4 regions of the Comamonas sp. A23 genome follow, and region 4 is predicted to be linked to each of the others. Evidence: predicted binding sites of a transcription regulator. Region 4 holds the regulator's gene; each other region holds the start of a gene.
What was found. The regulator sigma-54, encoded in region 4, starts transcription at its own class of promoters, with help from an activator protein. The targets are predictions, from matches to a motif close to TGGCANGNAANCTGCTTT.

Region 1 (3,936 bases), on a different contig from region 4:
GTTATTTCGCGATAGCCAGCATCATTTGCATATGGAAGCTGAGGCAACAGCGTAAATAATTTATCATTTAATTGCAGCTTTCCCTCTCCAATCAATTTTACCACAACCTGAGCAGTTAATAATTTAGATAGACTAGCAATTGGATACTGCGCATTTAAATATTTTTCATCACAATCACCCACCTGGAAATGAGAAATAATTTTGTTATGGTGAATAATGGCAATTTCTCCATGACTTAGCCGCTGCTCTTGCACAAAGTGCTCCAGCCCTCCGTGTAATGTCAAAGTCCCATGCTCATACCACCATACAGCGATAGCTACCGTCAGTAAAATCAGCAGAAAAAAAAGACGAGCCTTCTTCACATTAGCAACCAATTAACTGTCGAAATCTACCAAGAACTCCATTTTTCGCCATCCATATCGAGTAAGCCTTGTAGTCCGGATCTGAAGCCAGATGGCGCTCCTCAGTCCACGCGCGCAGTATATAAATACAGTTAATTCCAACCAAACCCAAACAATTAATAATGGCCAAGCGACCACTTTCTAGAGAAATAAATGGAATAGAAATTAACCACCATGAAATATTTTTAAAAAAATATGAAGGATGCTTAAAATACCTATAAGGCCCGGAGCTAACAAGCCCTCGATAAGAAAGATTCGAAAACCGTAGTCCAAAACTGACGGTGCTCCAAACATAACCTACCGTCAGCAGCAAGACCACCGTCCCCCACACAAAAAGCAGTAGAGGCTCATCTGTTAGCCACTCATGCCATTCATAGCCATCTTTATAAGCTAGCCATTGATGCAAAACAATCAAGTTAAAAGGCGGATAACAAACCAACGTCACACCCCACCCTGATATTGTGGAATCAGTTGAACGAATTTGTCCATTTATTCGCCGGCTGGTAGAACAATAGCCAATTGTGCCAAAAGCAGTATCTATTGCATACAGCAAATAAATGAGAAAAGCCACTATCGAAATCCAAGAGAATTCCGTAATTTCTAATGAAACCTTACTTGCCGCTGAAACAAAAAAATAGCATCCACCAAGCATCAGTGGGAAGAAGTACGCTTTAACGCACCACCCCAGAAATACTTGCGAATATTTTTTTTTTATTTTTCGCCTCTTAAATATACAGGAAATCGCTGCACTCCCAAGCATTTCCAAAGAGTCAAATTGATTCCCCCGAGCTCTACGGTATAGCATCCATAAAGACCAAGGAATACTAGCTGCAATCAATACCAGTTGCATATCACCTAAAATATCTGATTTTGATAATGCAGCCAATGAATATGTCACAAGAAAATATATCCCACAAAATAACATCCAAACAATAAGCATCCCAATAAATCGTATTTTTTTTCTCCAAACTGGAATGCTATCCAAGCATAAATGTGATGCCGGAAACCTCCTCATCTCTAGCCACCACATAGGTATTCCACATGCAAATAACAAAAGAAGTGTTCCGCACAAATAATCAACCCAGCCGATCACTATACACAAGGCGGAAAATAATGCACCCATGACACCTGAAAACACAACATATCCCGGTGTATTTGACGCAGGAGGGTTTAAATGAATATTCATGAGTTATATGAAATGACGCTTAACTTCTTTGATAAGAATATTATTTAATATATTTATCAAAAAATAAAGGGATGCATATTGCACCCCTTTATTATAACTCTGGCAATTATGAAAAATATTTAAAGCATTAAGGCTCTCATATTTTCAAAATTCGCTCACACTATCAGCCACCTGTAGAAGAGCTAGAAGAAGTGGAGGAAGAGGCCGGACGGCAGTTAGCAGGCAGATACTTTGGCAGCACACCCTTTGCAGCAGCAGGTGCGCATACCCAGTTTAATTGAGTGCCTGCCGCTGTAGTTTCCAGATTAACAGCAGTTGTGCCGTCAGCTCCAACCGGCTTGATTTCAAGCAGGCTGTTGGCGGCAGGAACTACGGACGTCTTATATGTCACCGTGATAACTCCAGAATCACTGCTGACAATGGAATCCACATTTTTATTACCCGTCAAAGCAGTAGTATCCAAAACAGTAGCACCGATTTCAGCGCAATTTGTAGCAGTTGAGCAAGTCATCTTGCGAGGGCCAGCACTTTGGAAGGTTTCAGTAATGGCAGTCTTCAAACCACTAGAAAGTGTCAAACCCTCACTAATCTTTGCACGGATTGTGTAATCCTGATAAGCAGGCAGAGCCACAGCAGCCAGAATACCGATGATCGCCACAACGATCATCAGTTCGATCAGGGTAAAACCCTTTTGAATAGAACGCTTCATTTCAAACTCCCTAGTTGGATGAGACACAAGCTACCAAGCAATCAACGTGCCAACGATTTGGCAAAGGCAGGCCTCATCCAAGATGACACGTTTGGCAACATTAACGCGAGTTTGAGTAACAATTTTGGCAATCCAATCGCAAGCGGTGACAAATTTGTCAGACGCTTCACACCCATCAGGCCGGCCTGTCACTCCACGACGAAGCGCATGGTGCTGCCCGCCAGGTCCACCGTATCGCCATTGAGCAGCGGCACGGACAGAGGGCCCACCACCTGGCCATTGAGCTTGAGGTCTTCGCTTGCGCCCTCCAGTTGGGTGAGCACAAAGCCATGGGGCTTCTGGGTGATGGAGGCGATGGCTACACCGGGCTTGCCCAAAGTGGTAACAACCTTGAAAAGAGGTATTTCCCTGCCGGCCAGGCTGCCGGTGAGCATGCGAATCACGGCATGGCGCGCAGGCAGCGCGGCAAGCGAGCCCTGGATGGTGGAACTGAAGCTGGAGATTTCACCAAACCCGGAGGGGCTGGCGACCTTGGCATAGCCGCTGTCTGCCTCTTCGGAAATATGCGCCAGCGCCTTTTTGCTGCTCTGGGCAGACGACGGAGCACTCGAATCGGCAATCACGGTATCGAGAAAGCGGATTTTGTAGCGGCCAATGTCCAGCAGGTCGCCGTTGAGCAGGTCCTGCTTCTGGATGGCACGACCGTTGACATAGGTGCCGTTGGTGCTGCGCAGGTCTTCAATGCTGACCTTGCCGCCAGAGATGGTGAGCACGGCATGCTCGCCGCTGACCGCCAGATTCTCGATCACGATGTCGTTGTAAGGACGACGACCCAAGGTCGTGCGCTCCTTGGTGAGCTGTACTTCCTTGATGACTGCGCCGTCGATTGAGATGACCAAAGTCGGCATGCTCGAAGCTCCTGAGGAAACGCCAAGTCCTGCTTGGCTGCACTGGCTAGGACCACTCCCACTTGAGTGTGTGATTCAGCGCTGAATCATCAATCGTAACTGGATGAAACGCGCTTGCATGCTGCATCTTATTGCACTAATTCGATGAAGCCAGCTATTCGATTGAAATTTTCAACCTTGCTGTCATTCGTCTGCAGCATCTTTGGAATCGCACCCGCAATCTATCAAGTCGCCATATAAGAAAAGCCCGCACTCGTTGAAAGCGCGGGCTTTTTTGCAAATCTTTGCAAAGTGGCGACAGCCACCTATCCGTGATTTAAAAGGGCAGAGGTCACCTTTTATGTAAACATCTCTCTGATAACTAGTCAGAAGGCCACTTTTTCGAAATTTTACACCAACCACTGTAAACAAGTAAGCCATTTTTAGCAGGTTGTTTACATTGTGTGAGTAGGTGCCCCGGGCAGGGTGTTCCAACGCTAGTCAAGTGACGAAATCGCACCATGCGCAGCAGGGCAGACAACAACTGAACAGCATCAGCAAGCTAGTCCAGTACTTCTACCAGTCAGCCTTGAACTTGAAGAACGCTCACGCATACTTCCTCGCTGAAGCTAGGGCGTGTCCGAATTTTTGTGTAAACGGTTCGGACTTCAATTGACGGAGATGCGGTCTCCGAACTGAATGGTAAAGCGGGTCAGCGCAGCCTTCCAATCCCGGATGGGCATGGTCCACTTC
Region 2 (3,936 bases), on a different contig from region 4:
GCGGAATCACGCTGTAGGTTCCGTCCTTCTGGATATTCGCGTGGCTGCGTTCGTTGATGAAGCGGCTTTGCGGGTCGTCCCTGGCTTCCTTGGGCCAGGTGCTGATTAGGTAGTAGTTGACGGCCGGGCGGCAGGAGGCACAGCCATTGGGCGTGCGCCACTCCATGAAGCGGAACACCGCATCCGTGCTCAGCAGCTTGTGCTCGCGGATCGCATCGCGCACGGCCTGGTGCCCGTGGTCGGTGCAGCCGCACATGGCCTTGGTCTTGGGAGCGGCCGAGTAGTCGCCGCCGGCCGTGAACATGATGATCTGCTCCACCAGCCCGGTGCAGGAACCGCAGCTGGCACTGGCCTTGGTGTGCTTGCGCACATCGTCGAGCGTGAACAGGCCCTTGTCCTTGATGGCCTTGCAGATCGCGCCCTTGGTCACGCCGTTGCAGCCGCAGACCTCGTCGCCGTCGGCCATGGCCGCGGCCTTGCTCTGGCCCTGGTGGCCGGTATCGCCGAGATTGGATTCACCGAACATCAGCTTGTCGCGGATATCGGCAACGCTGCGGCCCTCGCGCAGCAGCTTGAAGTACCAGCTGCCGTCCACCGTGTCGCCGTACAGGCAGGCACCGACCAGCTTGTCGTCCTTGATGACCAGCTTCTTGTAGACCCCCGCATAGGGGTCGCTCATGAGGATTTCCTCGGTATCGCCGCCGCCCTGGAAATCGCCTGCAGAGAACAGATCGATGCCCGTGACCTTGAGCTTGGTCGAGGTCAGCGAACCCAGATAGCGACCGATGCCGAACTCCGCCAGATGGTTGGCCAGCACCTTGCCCTGCTCGAACAGGGGCGCCACCAGTCCGTAGGCAATGCCTCGGTGTGCCGCGCATTCGCCCACGGCATAGATGCGTGGATCGGTCACGGTCTGCAGCGTGTCGCTGACCACGATACCGCGACTCACATGCAGATGCATGGACTCCGCCAGTTCGGTGCTGGGGCGAATGCCCACGGCCATCACCACCAGTTCGGCCGGGATCTCGCTGCCGTCCTTGAAACGAACGGCGCGCACGCGGCCACTGCGCCCACCGTCTTCGTCGCCCAGCAGCTCCTGTGTCTGTGCCTGCATGCAGAACTGCATGCCGCGCTCGGCCAGCGATTTCTGCAGCATGCGGCCCGCCTGATCGTCGAGCTGGCGCTCCATCAGCCAGTCGCCGACATGCACCACGGTGACCTGCATGCCGCGCTTCATGAGGCCGTTGGCCGCTTCCAGTCCCAGCAGGCCGCCACCTATCACCACCGCATGCTTGAGTGTCTTTGCCGCTTCGATCATGGCCTCGGTGTCGGCAATGTCGCGGTAGGCCAGCACGCCCTCCAGGTCCTTGCCGGGGATGGGCAGAATGAAGGGCTTGGAGCCCGTCGCCATGATCAGGCGGTCGTACTCGGCGCTGGCACTCTCACCCTGGGCATTGACTGCATGTACCGTGCGCCGTGCCCGGTCAACGGCCGTCACGGTATAGCCGGCGTGCAGCAAGATATGGTGGTCCTGGTACCAGGACCAGTCGTTGAGCACGATATCGCCGAGCGTCTGCTCGCCGGCGAGCACGGGCGACAGCAGAATGCGGTTGTAGTTGGGATGCGGCTCGGCGCCGAAGACCGTGATGTCGTACAGATCGGGGGCAATGGCCAGCAGCTCTTCCAGCGCACGCACGCCTGCCATTCCGTTACCAATCATGACCAGTTTGGATTTTTTCATCTGAGTCCCCGTGGGCATTTGCAAAGCCAAAAAAAAGACGTCTGCGCGCTTCATGACTTGCATGAACGCGTAGACGTCTTTGTCTGTGGGTTCTGGTCCAGCCTTGCACCATCCCCCGGTGACCCACCTTGGCCACGCTGAACAACACGCAATTGCTGTGCCAGCTTTTCTCAGCCTGCAGAGACTATTCCATCCCGCGGCATGCACTGCTTTTGTGCATGGCCGCTTTATTGCTGTGCAAAACAAACATGGCGCCCCAAGGCGCCATGCAGCTTGAAATCAAAAAGGCTCAGGCCGCCTTCTCCACATGGCCCTGACGCGTGTAGAGAAAGTCGATCACGGCCTTGCGATAGCTTTGGTAATGCGCATCCTCGGCCAACTCCACCCGGCTGCGCGGGCGTGGCAGCTCTACATGCAGCACCTCGCCAATCGTGGCAGCGGGACCGTTGGTCATCATCACGATCTTGTCGGACAGCAGCACGGCCTCGTCCACATCGTGCGTGACCATGACCACGGTGCTCTGGGTGCGTTCCACGATCTCCAGCAGCTCGTCCTGCAGCTTGGCACGCGTCAGGGCGTCGAGAGCGCCGAAGGGCTCGTCCATGAGCAGCACCTGGGGCTCCATGGACAGGGCGCGGGCAATGCCCACGCGCTGCTTCATGCCGCCCGAGATTTCGCCAGGGCGCTTTTGCGCCGCATGGCTGAGGCCCACCATGGCCAGCGCCGCATCGGTGCGCTGTGCCAGCTGTGCCTTGCTTTCGCGCTTGCCGAAGACACGCTCCACGGCCAGGTGCACATTGCCCCAGCAGCTCAGCCAGGGCAGCAGCGAATGGTTCTGGAAGACCACCGCACGCTCGGGCCCGGGGCCCTTGATTTCCTTGTTGGCGCACAGCAGTGCACCGCCCGTGGGAATGGTCAGGCCGGCAATCAGATTGAGCAGCGTCGACTTGCCGCAGCCCGAATGCCCGATGAGACTGACGAACTCGCCCTTGGCAATGTTCAGGTTGATGTCGCGCAGTGCGGGAAACAGGCCCTTGGCGGTCTTGAAGGTCTGCTCCACCCCGTGGATCTCGATGTACTTGGTGCTGAGAGATGTATGCATGAGGTACTCCTTGCTTTGTTCCGAGACCACCGTGGCGCCGGCTTTGCCGGGCCACCGGTGGTGCCCCCTTGAGGGGGTGACGCGCCCGAGGGCGCGGCTCAGGGGTGGGTTAAGTCTTGACCTCTTCAAACGTAAAGGCCGAAGCCAGCTTGACCATGGCCCACTCCAGCACCAGGCCCACGATGCCGATCACGAAGATGGCGATGATGATGTTCTTGACGTTGAGGTTGTTCCACTCGTCCCAGACCCAGAAGCCTATGCCCACGCCGCCCGTCAGCATCTCGGCGGCCACGATCACCAGCCAGGCCGTGCCCACGGCCAGGCGCACGCCGGTCAGCATATAGGGCAGCACCGCAGGAAACAGAATGGTGGTGGCGATCTTCCACTCCGACAGATTGAGCACGCGCGCCACATTCATATAGTCCTGGGGCACACGCTGCACGCCCACGGCGGTGTTGATGACCATGGGCCAGATCGAGCAGATGAAGATGGTCCAGATGGCTGCCGGATTGGCGCCCTTGAACACCAGCAGGCCGATCGGCAGCCAGGCCAGCGGCGAGACCGGGCGCAGCAGACTGATCAAGGGGTTGAACATGCGCGACAGAAAGCCGAAGCGCCCGATCACGAAGCCCAAAGGGATGCCGACCAGTGCCGCCAGACCGAAACCCAGGGCCACGCGCTGCAGCGAGGACAGCACATTCCAGCCCACGCCCTGGTCGTTGGGCCCGTTGCGGTAGAAGGGATCGCTGAACACCTGCAGGGCCTGCTCCCAGGTCTCGGCCGGGGTCGGAATGCTCTTACCGGTGCTGCTCGATACCAGCGACCACAGCCCGACCAGCAGCGCCAGCCCCAGCAGCGGCGGCAGGACCTGAGCAAATAGCTGTTCAGCCCATTGGCGCAAGCGGCTGGGTGCCACCGCAACCGGAGCCTTGACTATCGCTTTGGGTTTGATATCTTTTTGCACTTCAGCCTTTACAAGTTCTGTGCCGGCAGCTATCTCTTTTGAAGTTTCGAGCAGCGCATCGTTGGCCGCCTGGGCTGCCAGTTGCGGATCGTGCGGGGGATCGAGTTCGAGCGGTGAGTGAAGTACGGC
Region 3 (3,936 bases), on a different contig from region 4:
CTGGTGCCCGTGGTCAGCAGCGCGCAGGACACGGAAAAAATGCTCAAGGCCTACCGCGCGCAATGGGCGCCGGTGGTTCAGCGCTCGGGCTTCAAGCCCTGATATTTGAGGAGCATCTATCGCTTGCTACCAAATATTTCCAGCATCAAATCCATCCAGAATTCTTGCATAACAAGCGATAGAAGCTCCTGTTTTTGAATGTTCCACGCCCTCTCATGACCGACTCCCGCCCCAATCTGATCTTCATCCTGGCCGATGACCTCGGCTATGCCGACCTGGGCTGCACCGGTGCGCGCGATGCGCACAACAACGCCACCGACGTCTCGCCACGCCTGGACGCCATGGCCGCCCAGGGCCTGCGCTTCACGCGCGGCTACTCCAACTCCTCGGTGTGCTCGCCCACGCGCTTTGCGCTGGCCACGGGCCGCTGGCAGTACCGCCTGCGCGGTGCGGCCGAGGAACCCATCGCCAGCGTGCATGGCGACAAGGTGCTGGGCCTGCCGCCCGATCACCCCACGGTGGCCTCGCTGCTGCGCGATGCCGGCTACGCCACGGCCCTGGTCGGCAAATGGCACCTGGGCTACCCCCCGCATTTCGGCCCGCGCCTGTCGGGCTACGAGGAGTTCTACGGCTTTCATGCCGGCGGCGCCGACTACTTCGCCCACTGCGACCCGCGCGGGCGCCCCGACTTCTGGATCAACGAGGAGCCGCACACCGAAGACGGCTACCTCACCGATCTGCTGAGCCGCCGCGCGGTGGACTTCGTCAAGCGCCAGAGCGCCGAGCAGCCCTTCTACCTCTCGCTGCACTACAGCGCCCCGCACTGGCCCTGGCTGACGCGCGAGGACCGCGCCGAATCCGAGCGCCTGCAAGGCATGGGCAAGCATATCGACGGCGGCTCCATCGATACCTACCAGCGCATGATCCATCACATGGACGAAGGCATAGGCTGGCTGCTGGATGCGCTGGAGGAAAAAGGCATGAGCGAGAACACGCTCATCGTCTTCACCAGCGACAACGGCGGCGAACGCTTCTCCAATACCTGGCCCTTCGTGGGCCAGAAGATGGACCTGCTCGAAGGCGGCATCCGCGTGCCTTTGCTGGCACGCTGGCCGGCGCGCATGACGGCCGGTGCCGTCTGCGACACGCCCAGCCTGACCATGGACTGGTCGGCCACCTTCCTGGCCGCCGCCGGCGTAGCCGCACATGCCGACTATCCACTGGACGGCATCAGCCTGCTGCCCCTGATGCAGGATCAAAGCTGGATGCCCGAGCGCGACCTGGCCTGGCGCATGAAGCACCGCGAGCAAAAGGCCTTGATACGCGGCGACTGGAAATATCTGCAGATCGAGGGCATCGAATACCTGTTCCACATCGGCAACGACCCGCGCGAGCGCGCCAATCTGCGTGATCGTGAGCCCCAGAAACTGGCCGAGCTGCGCAGCGCCTGGGAGCGCTGGAATCAGGAGCTGCCGCCGATTCCGCAGGAAGCCAAGGTCTCGCTGGTGTTCACCAAGGCAGACCTGCCCCAAGCCAGCTTCTGAATTGCGGCCGCCCCCCAAGCCCATCGCCCAGCCGATGGGCTTTTTCTTTGCCTGCGCCCAGATAAAGAGCATGTGCTCACTTTCAAATCCCCTGATTGGTGCAAAAAGCCGGGGAAAAGCAGAGCCATGGCGGTGCACAGCAAAAACGCACCATCTTGGTGCAATGGATTCCAGCTAGCGCCCAGGTGGCGAAAGTTGCGCTCAGCGATTGTGAAAATTCGTAGCTTTTTGTACTGGCAGCTATGGCCCGCTGCCTGTTCTGGGGCTTTGGACAGCGAACCGTGCCGCAGCCGCCGCAGAGACTGGCACGGTCTGTGCTTTGAGAGTTCATCCGAGATTTTTGCCACGAAATTTTCAAACCGGAGGAACCCTGAATGCCTAGTCCCGCTGCAAGCCGTTTCAAGACTTTCGCCAAGACTGCCGCCCTGGCCTGCGCCGTTGTCGCCCCCATGTGGGCCCATGCCCAGCTCTCCGCCAACGTTGCCCTGACCACCAACTACAAGTTCCGTGGCCAGGATCAGGACGCCAGCCGCACCAGGGCCGTCAAGCCTGCGCTGCAAGGCGGTTTTGACTACACGTTCGGCGACAGCGGCTTCTACGTCGGCAACTGGAACTCCTCCGTGGACTGGCTGCCCGGCAACTCGCTGGAAACCGACTTCTACGGCGGCTACAAGTTCAAGGCCGCCGATGTGGACTGGGACGTGGGCATGCTGACCTATGTGTACTCGGGCAATGCCAACGGCAACACCACCGAGATCTACGGCTCCGGCACCTACGGCCCGTTCACGGCCAAGTATTCGCACACGGTGTCCAAGGACTACTTCGGCTGGGCCGGCGCCAAGGCGGGCTCGGGTCTCAAGGGCCGCAACACCGGTTATCTGCAGTTCTCCTACAGCCAGGAAGTGATGCCCAAGGTGACACTGAAAGCATCAGTTGGTTACACCCATTTCTCCAGCGACATCAAGGACCTGGGCGTTCCCAACTATGTGGACTACAGCGTCGGTGGTGCCTATGACCTGGGCGACGGCTTCTCTGCAGGTGCAGCGGTGACCGGCGCCAACAAGAAGGCCTACTTCGGCGATGTGAACAAGGCGCGTCTGATTCTGACGCTCTCCAAGACTTTCTAATTTTTCAGGAGCCCGTCATGAAAATGGTGATCGCCATCATCAAACCCTTCAAGCTCGACGAAGTGCGTGAAGCTCTTTCCCAAATCGGTGTTCAAGGCATCACCGTGACCGAAGTCAAGGGCTTTGGCCGTCAGAAGGGCCACACCGAGCTGTACCGCGGTGCCGAGTATGTGGTGGACTTTCTGCCCAAGCTGAAGATCGAGGCCGCGATTGCCGACGATCTGGTCGATGCCGCCATCGACGCCATCGAGGGCGCAGCCCGTACCGGCAAGATCGGCGACGGCAAGATTTTTGTGCAGGCGCTGGAGCAGTCGATCCGTATCCGTACAGGAGAAACCGGCGACGCGGCCCTGTAAAGGCCCAGTCTCTCTGGAACCGTTTTGAGAAAGATTGCCATGATCAAGAAACTATTGAGCGCAGGCCTGGGACTGGGCCTGCTGGCTGCCGGCGCCACCGGCTTTGCCCAGGAAGCTGCAACGGCTGCCGCCGCCGCAGCGCCTATGGCCGAAGCAGCGGCCGAGGCCGTGCCCACCCTGAGCGCCGGCGACACCGCCTGGATGCTGACCTCGACCATGCTGGTGATCCTGATGGTCATCCCCGGCCTGGCGCTGTTCTACGGCGGCTTGGTGCGCAGCAAGAACATGCTGTCCGTGCTGGCCCAGGTCTTCGTGATCTTTTCGCTGATCACCGTGCTGTGGGCCATCTACGGCTACTCGCTGGCCTTTGGTGGCGAGGGCAAGTTCTTCGCAGGCTTCGACAAGCTGTTCCTCATGGGCATCACGCCTGACACGCTGTCGTCCATGCTCAAGACCATCCCCGAATATGTGTTCGTGGCCTTCCAGTCCACCTTCGCCGCCATTACTGTGGCGCTGATCGTGGGAGCGTTTGCCGAGCGCATCAAGTTCGCGGCCGTGATCGTGTTCTCCGTGCTGTGGTTCACCTTCAGCTACATCCCCATGGCCCACATGGTGTGGGGCGGCGGTCTGCTGGGTGCAGACGGCGCGCTGGACTTCGCGGGCGGCACCGTGGTGCACATCAACGCCGCCGTGGCCGGTCTGGTGGGTGCCTACATGCTGGGCAAGCGCATCGGCTTCGGCAAGGAAGCCCTGCCCCCTCACAGCCTGACGCTGACCATGGTGGGCGCTTCGCTGCTGTGGGTGGGCTGGTTCGGCTTCAACGCCGGCTCTGCCGGTGCCGCCAATGGCGCTGCCGGCCTGGCCTTCATCAACACCATCCTCGCGACCGGCGCTGCCGCCATCTCCTGG
Region 4 (3,936 bases):
GCCATGTTTGCCGAGCTGCCGCCCGGCGCCAAGCTCAATCTGCACCGCGACCCCTATGCGGGCTCGCTGCGCTATCACCTGGCCGTGCTGGCGCCCAACGACGACCGCTGCATGATCGAGGTCGACGGCCAGCCCTATAGCTGGCGCGAAGGCGAAGGCGTGATCTTCGACGAGACCTTTATGCACTGGGCCGAGAACCGCTCGGAAGGCAACCGCATCGTGCTGTTCTGCGATGTGGAGCGCCCCATGACCAATGGCTTTGCCCAGTGGCTCAATCACTGGCTGGGCAAGAACGTGGTGGCCGCCGCCAGCTCGCCGAACAACGAGGGCGATCCGCGCGGCATGATCAGCAAGCTGTTCAAGATCTCGTTCTATGCGGGCAAGTACCGCCGTGCCTTCCGCGACTGGAATCCGACCTTCTACAAGATCCTCAAGTTCGGCCTGATGATCGGCGTGCTGGTCTGGTTTATCTGGTGGCTGGTACCGAATTAACCCCCTGAGGCGCTTTGCGCCTTCCCCCTTTCTCTTCGGAAGGGGGACGACATCTTCGCTGCAGGGCGGCCTTTGCTTGCTGTCCCTCACTTGGATCTTGCTTCATCAAGACATATGGCTCTAAACAAAAAGCCGCTGTGCGATGCATCAGCGGCTTTCTTGTTTCTACGGCGCCCTACAGCGCCTTGCGCAGCGTGGTCGTCGGTATCTTGAGCTGCTCGCGGTATTTGGCGACGGTGCGGCGCGCGCACTCGATGCCCTGCTCCTTGAGCATGTCGGCCAGCTTGGCGTCCGACAGCGGCTTCTTGGCATCTTCGGCATCGACAAACTGCTTGATCAGCGCACGCACGGCCGTGCTGGAGGCACTGCCGCCGGTTTCCGTACCCAGGCCCGAGCCGAAGAAATACTTGAGCTCGAACGTGCCCTGGGGCGTGGCCATGTACTTGGCGGTGGTCACGCGGCTGATGGTGGATTCATGCAGGCCCAGGGTGTCGGCGATATCGCGCAGCACCAGCGGGCGCATGGCCAGCTCGCCATGCACAAAGAAGTTCTTCTGCCGCTCCACGATGGCTTCGGAAACACGCAAGATGGTGTCGAAGCGCTGCTGGATGTTCTTGATGAACCAGCGCGCCTCCTGCAACTGCTGCTGCAGCGCCGCATGGCCGTCGCTGTTCTTGTGGCGGCGCAGCACGCTGGCATAGATGTCGTGCACGCGCAGACGCGGCATGACCTCGGGGTTGAGCTGCACGGAGAAGTCCACCCGGCCCGAGCCGGCCCGCAGCGGGCGCACGATGACATCGGGCACCACGATATGGCGCTCCACATCGACAAAGCGCCGACCCGGACGCGGCTCCAGCCTGGCGATCAGGGCCATGGCTTCGCGCAGCTGTTCCTCGCGCGCGCCGCACAGGCTGGTGAGCTTGCGCAGATCGCGCCGCGCCAGCAGGTCCATGGGCTGGGCACAGATGGCCTGCGCCAGCAGCAGCCGGCTCATATGCGCCTCGGTCGTGCCCTCGTCCTCGGCCGTGCGGATCAGATCGCGCAGCTGCAGCTGCAGGCACTCGGCCAGATCGCGCGCGCCCACGCCCACGGGCTCCAGACTTTGCAGCAGCTTCAGCGCAATGGCAAAGTGCTGCTCCAGCTCCTCGCGCTCTTCCAGATCGTCGCCGGCCAGGCTCTGCGCCAGCTCCTGCAGGGAATCCTCGAGATAGCCGTCGTCGCTGAGCGACTCGATGAGAAAGCGCAGCGCCGCCATGTCCGCCGCGCCCAGATGCAGGCTCAGCGCCTGACGGTGCAGAAAGTCGGTCAGGCTCTGGTGCTCGCGCGCCAGATCGATGGCATCGGTTTCGTCGTCGCCATCGCGGTTGCGCGTGGAGCTGCTGGCCGAGGGCGTATCCCACTCGCTGCTGGATTCGCCGCCCCATTCCCCGTCCTGGCCGTCCATGCCGTCGGCCTCCCAGTTCAGCGTTTCCGGAGTCTCGGCGCTTGGCGTTTCCGCTATTGTTTCAGCAGCTGTTTGCGTTTGCTTCGCATCATTTTCAGCATGAATACCATCTGAAGTGCTGTATTCACTGGCGCTAGCAGCTACATCTACAGGAGCATCTCCCACAGTTTCGGCCTCATCGCCCGCACGTTCCAGAAAAGGGTTGTCGACCAGCATCTGCTCGACTTCCTGCGCCAGCTCCAGAGTGGAGAGCTGCAGCAGCTGAATGGATTGCTGCAGCTGCGGCGTAAGCGATAAATGCTGCGAAACGCGTAGCGAGAGACCTGGCTTCATCGAGGCGCGGCCCCCAGACAATCATTGCAAACGCGCGCAGTGCTAAGGGTTTGCCGCCGGGCCGCCCCAAGGCAAACCCCGGCGCAGCCGGTCAGAACCCCTTCTGGGGGCAGCGACCACACAAAGTGAGGGAGCGTGGGGGTCATCACATTCTGAAATGTTCGCCCAGATAGACGCGGCGCACATCGGCGTTCTCCACGATCTCCTCGGGCGTGCCTTCGGCCAGCACATGGCCGTCGCTGATGATGAAGGCGTGGTCGCAGATGCCCAGCGTCTCGCGCACGTTATGGTCGGTAATCAGCACACCGATGCCGCGCTCCTTGAGGAAGCCGATGATGCGCTGGATCTCGATCACCGCAATCGGATCGATACCGGCAAACGGCTCGTCAAGCAGGATGAAACGCGGCTGCGTGGCCAGGGCACGGGCAATTTCCACGCGACGGCGCTCACCGCCGGACAGCGCCAGCGCCGGCGACTGGCGCAGATGCTCTACGCGCAGCTCCTGCAGCAGGCCGGTAAGGCGCTTTTCGATCTCGCCCTGCGTCAGCGTCTTGCCCTGCTCGTCCTTTTGCAGCTCCAGCACGGCGCGCACATTGTCTTCCACGCTGAGCTTGCGAAAGATGGAGGCTTCCTGGGGCAGATAGGACAGGCCCAGGCGCGAACGCTGGTGAATCGGCATGCCGCCCACTGGCTGGCCGTCGATGAAGATCTCGCCGCCGTCGCTGCGCACCAGGCCCACGATCATGTAGAACGATGTGGTCTTGCCCGCACCGTTGGGGCCGAGCAAACCGACCACCTCGCCTTTTTGCACGGACAGGGACACATCCTTGACCACCTTGCGGCTGCCGTAGGACTTGGCCAGATGCTTGGCCTCCAGGCGGCTGTCGGACTCGCCGCTGCGGCTGCTGGAGAAAGTCGGCTCGCTCATTTCTTCTCGTCGGCTTTCTCACCGCCCAGCGTCATGCTCTGGCGCAGCTGCGTGGCAGGTGTTGCAGGCTTGGGCTGTGCTCCCGGCGTGCCGTCCTTGGGCGCCATGATGGCGCGCACACGGCCCCCCTGCCCCACGGAGGAACTCGGCAGGCCGCCGCTGGTCTTCTGACCATCGACGGTATAGACGTCGGTGATGTTGTTGTAGACGATGATGGAGCCCGTGACCTGATCGCTGAGCTGACCGCCACGGTAGCGGCGCATCTCGCCACGACGGATGAACTTGACGATATCGGCCTTGCCGTCGTACTCGATGACTTCGCCTTCGCCCTCGATGAACTCCTCGGGCTGACCGGCCACGGTATCGCGCTTCTGACGGAAGAACGCTCGCTTGCCGGCCTCGGCCTTGATCACACCGTACTGATAGCCCTCGGCGTCCTGCCGCACATCGAGCTGAGCACCGCGCAGCACGATGGAGCCCTTGGTCATCACCACATTGCCAGTAAAGACACTGGTCTGCTGCAGCTCGTCATGACGCAACGCATCCGCCTCGATATTCATGGGCTTGGCGCTGTCGGCTTTTTCGGCATGGACAATGCCGGTCGCTGCTGCCAGGGCGCAGGCCAGCGCAAGAGGTAGGAGTGTTTTTTTCATGGAAGGCACGTTTCTTGCATCCATTGTAGTCATTCCCTTTTTGCAACTTGCGTAAAAAACACCCACAAAAAAGCCCGCACGGCGGC

Region 1: EIC84_RS19590 (pilin) is a predicted target of sigma-54. The motif match lies at 2,331-2,348, and genes of this name have one in related genera.
Region 2: nirB (nitrite reductase large subunit NirB) is a predicted target of sigma-54. The motif match lies at 1,887-1,904, and genes of this name have one in related genera.
Region 3: EIC84_RS11625 (TorF family putative porin) is a predicted target of sigma-54. The motif match lies at 1,848-1,865, and genes of this name have one in related genera.

The regions. Positions count from the first base shown of each region.
Region 1 covers NZ_RSDT01000010.1:7-3,942, reverse strand. The annotation lists gene EIC84_RS19600 (serine hydrolase) at 1-362, opposite strand, end outside; gene EIC84_RS19595 (isoprenylcysteine carboxylmethyltransferase family protein) at 364-1,587, opposite strand; gene EIC84_RS19590 (pilin) at 1,751-2,296, opposite strand; gene EIC84_RS19585 (FHA domain-containing protein) at 2,485-3,204, opposite strand.
Region 2 covers NZ_RSDT01000002.1:699,547-703,482, forward strand. The annotation lists gene nirB (nitrite reductase large subunit NirB) at 1-1,741, opposite strand, end outside; gene EIC84_RS07665 (ABC transporter ATP-binding protein) at 2,031-2,843, opposite strand; gene ntrB (nitrate ABC transporter permease) at 2,953-3,936, opposite strand, start outside.
Region 3 covers NZ_RSDT01000004.1:52,088-56,023, forward strand. The annotation lists gene EIC84_RS11615 (Bug family tripartite tricarboxylate transporter substrate binding protein) at 1-102, shown strand, start outside; gene EIC84_RS11620 (sulfatase) at 216-1,544, shown strand; gene EIC84_RS11625 (TorF family putative porin) at 1,919-2,671, shown strand; gene glnK (P-II family nitrogen regulator) at 2,689-3,027, shown strand; gene EIC84_RS11635 (ammonium transporter) at 3,067-3,936, shown strand, end outside.
Region 4 covers NZ_RSDT01000003.1:12,630-16,565, reverse strand. The annotation lists gene EIC84_RS08335 (aspartyl/asparaginyl beta-hydroxylase domain-containing protein) at 1-492, shown strand, start outside; gene EIC84_RS08330 (RNA polymerase factor sigma-54) at 668-2,269, opposite strand; gene lptB (LPS export ABC transporter ATP-binding protein) at 2,415-3,197, opposite strand; gene lptA (lipopolysaccharide transport periplasmic protein LptA) at 3,194-3,850, opposite strand.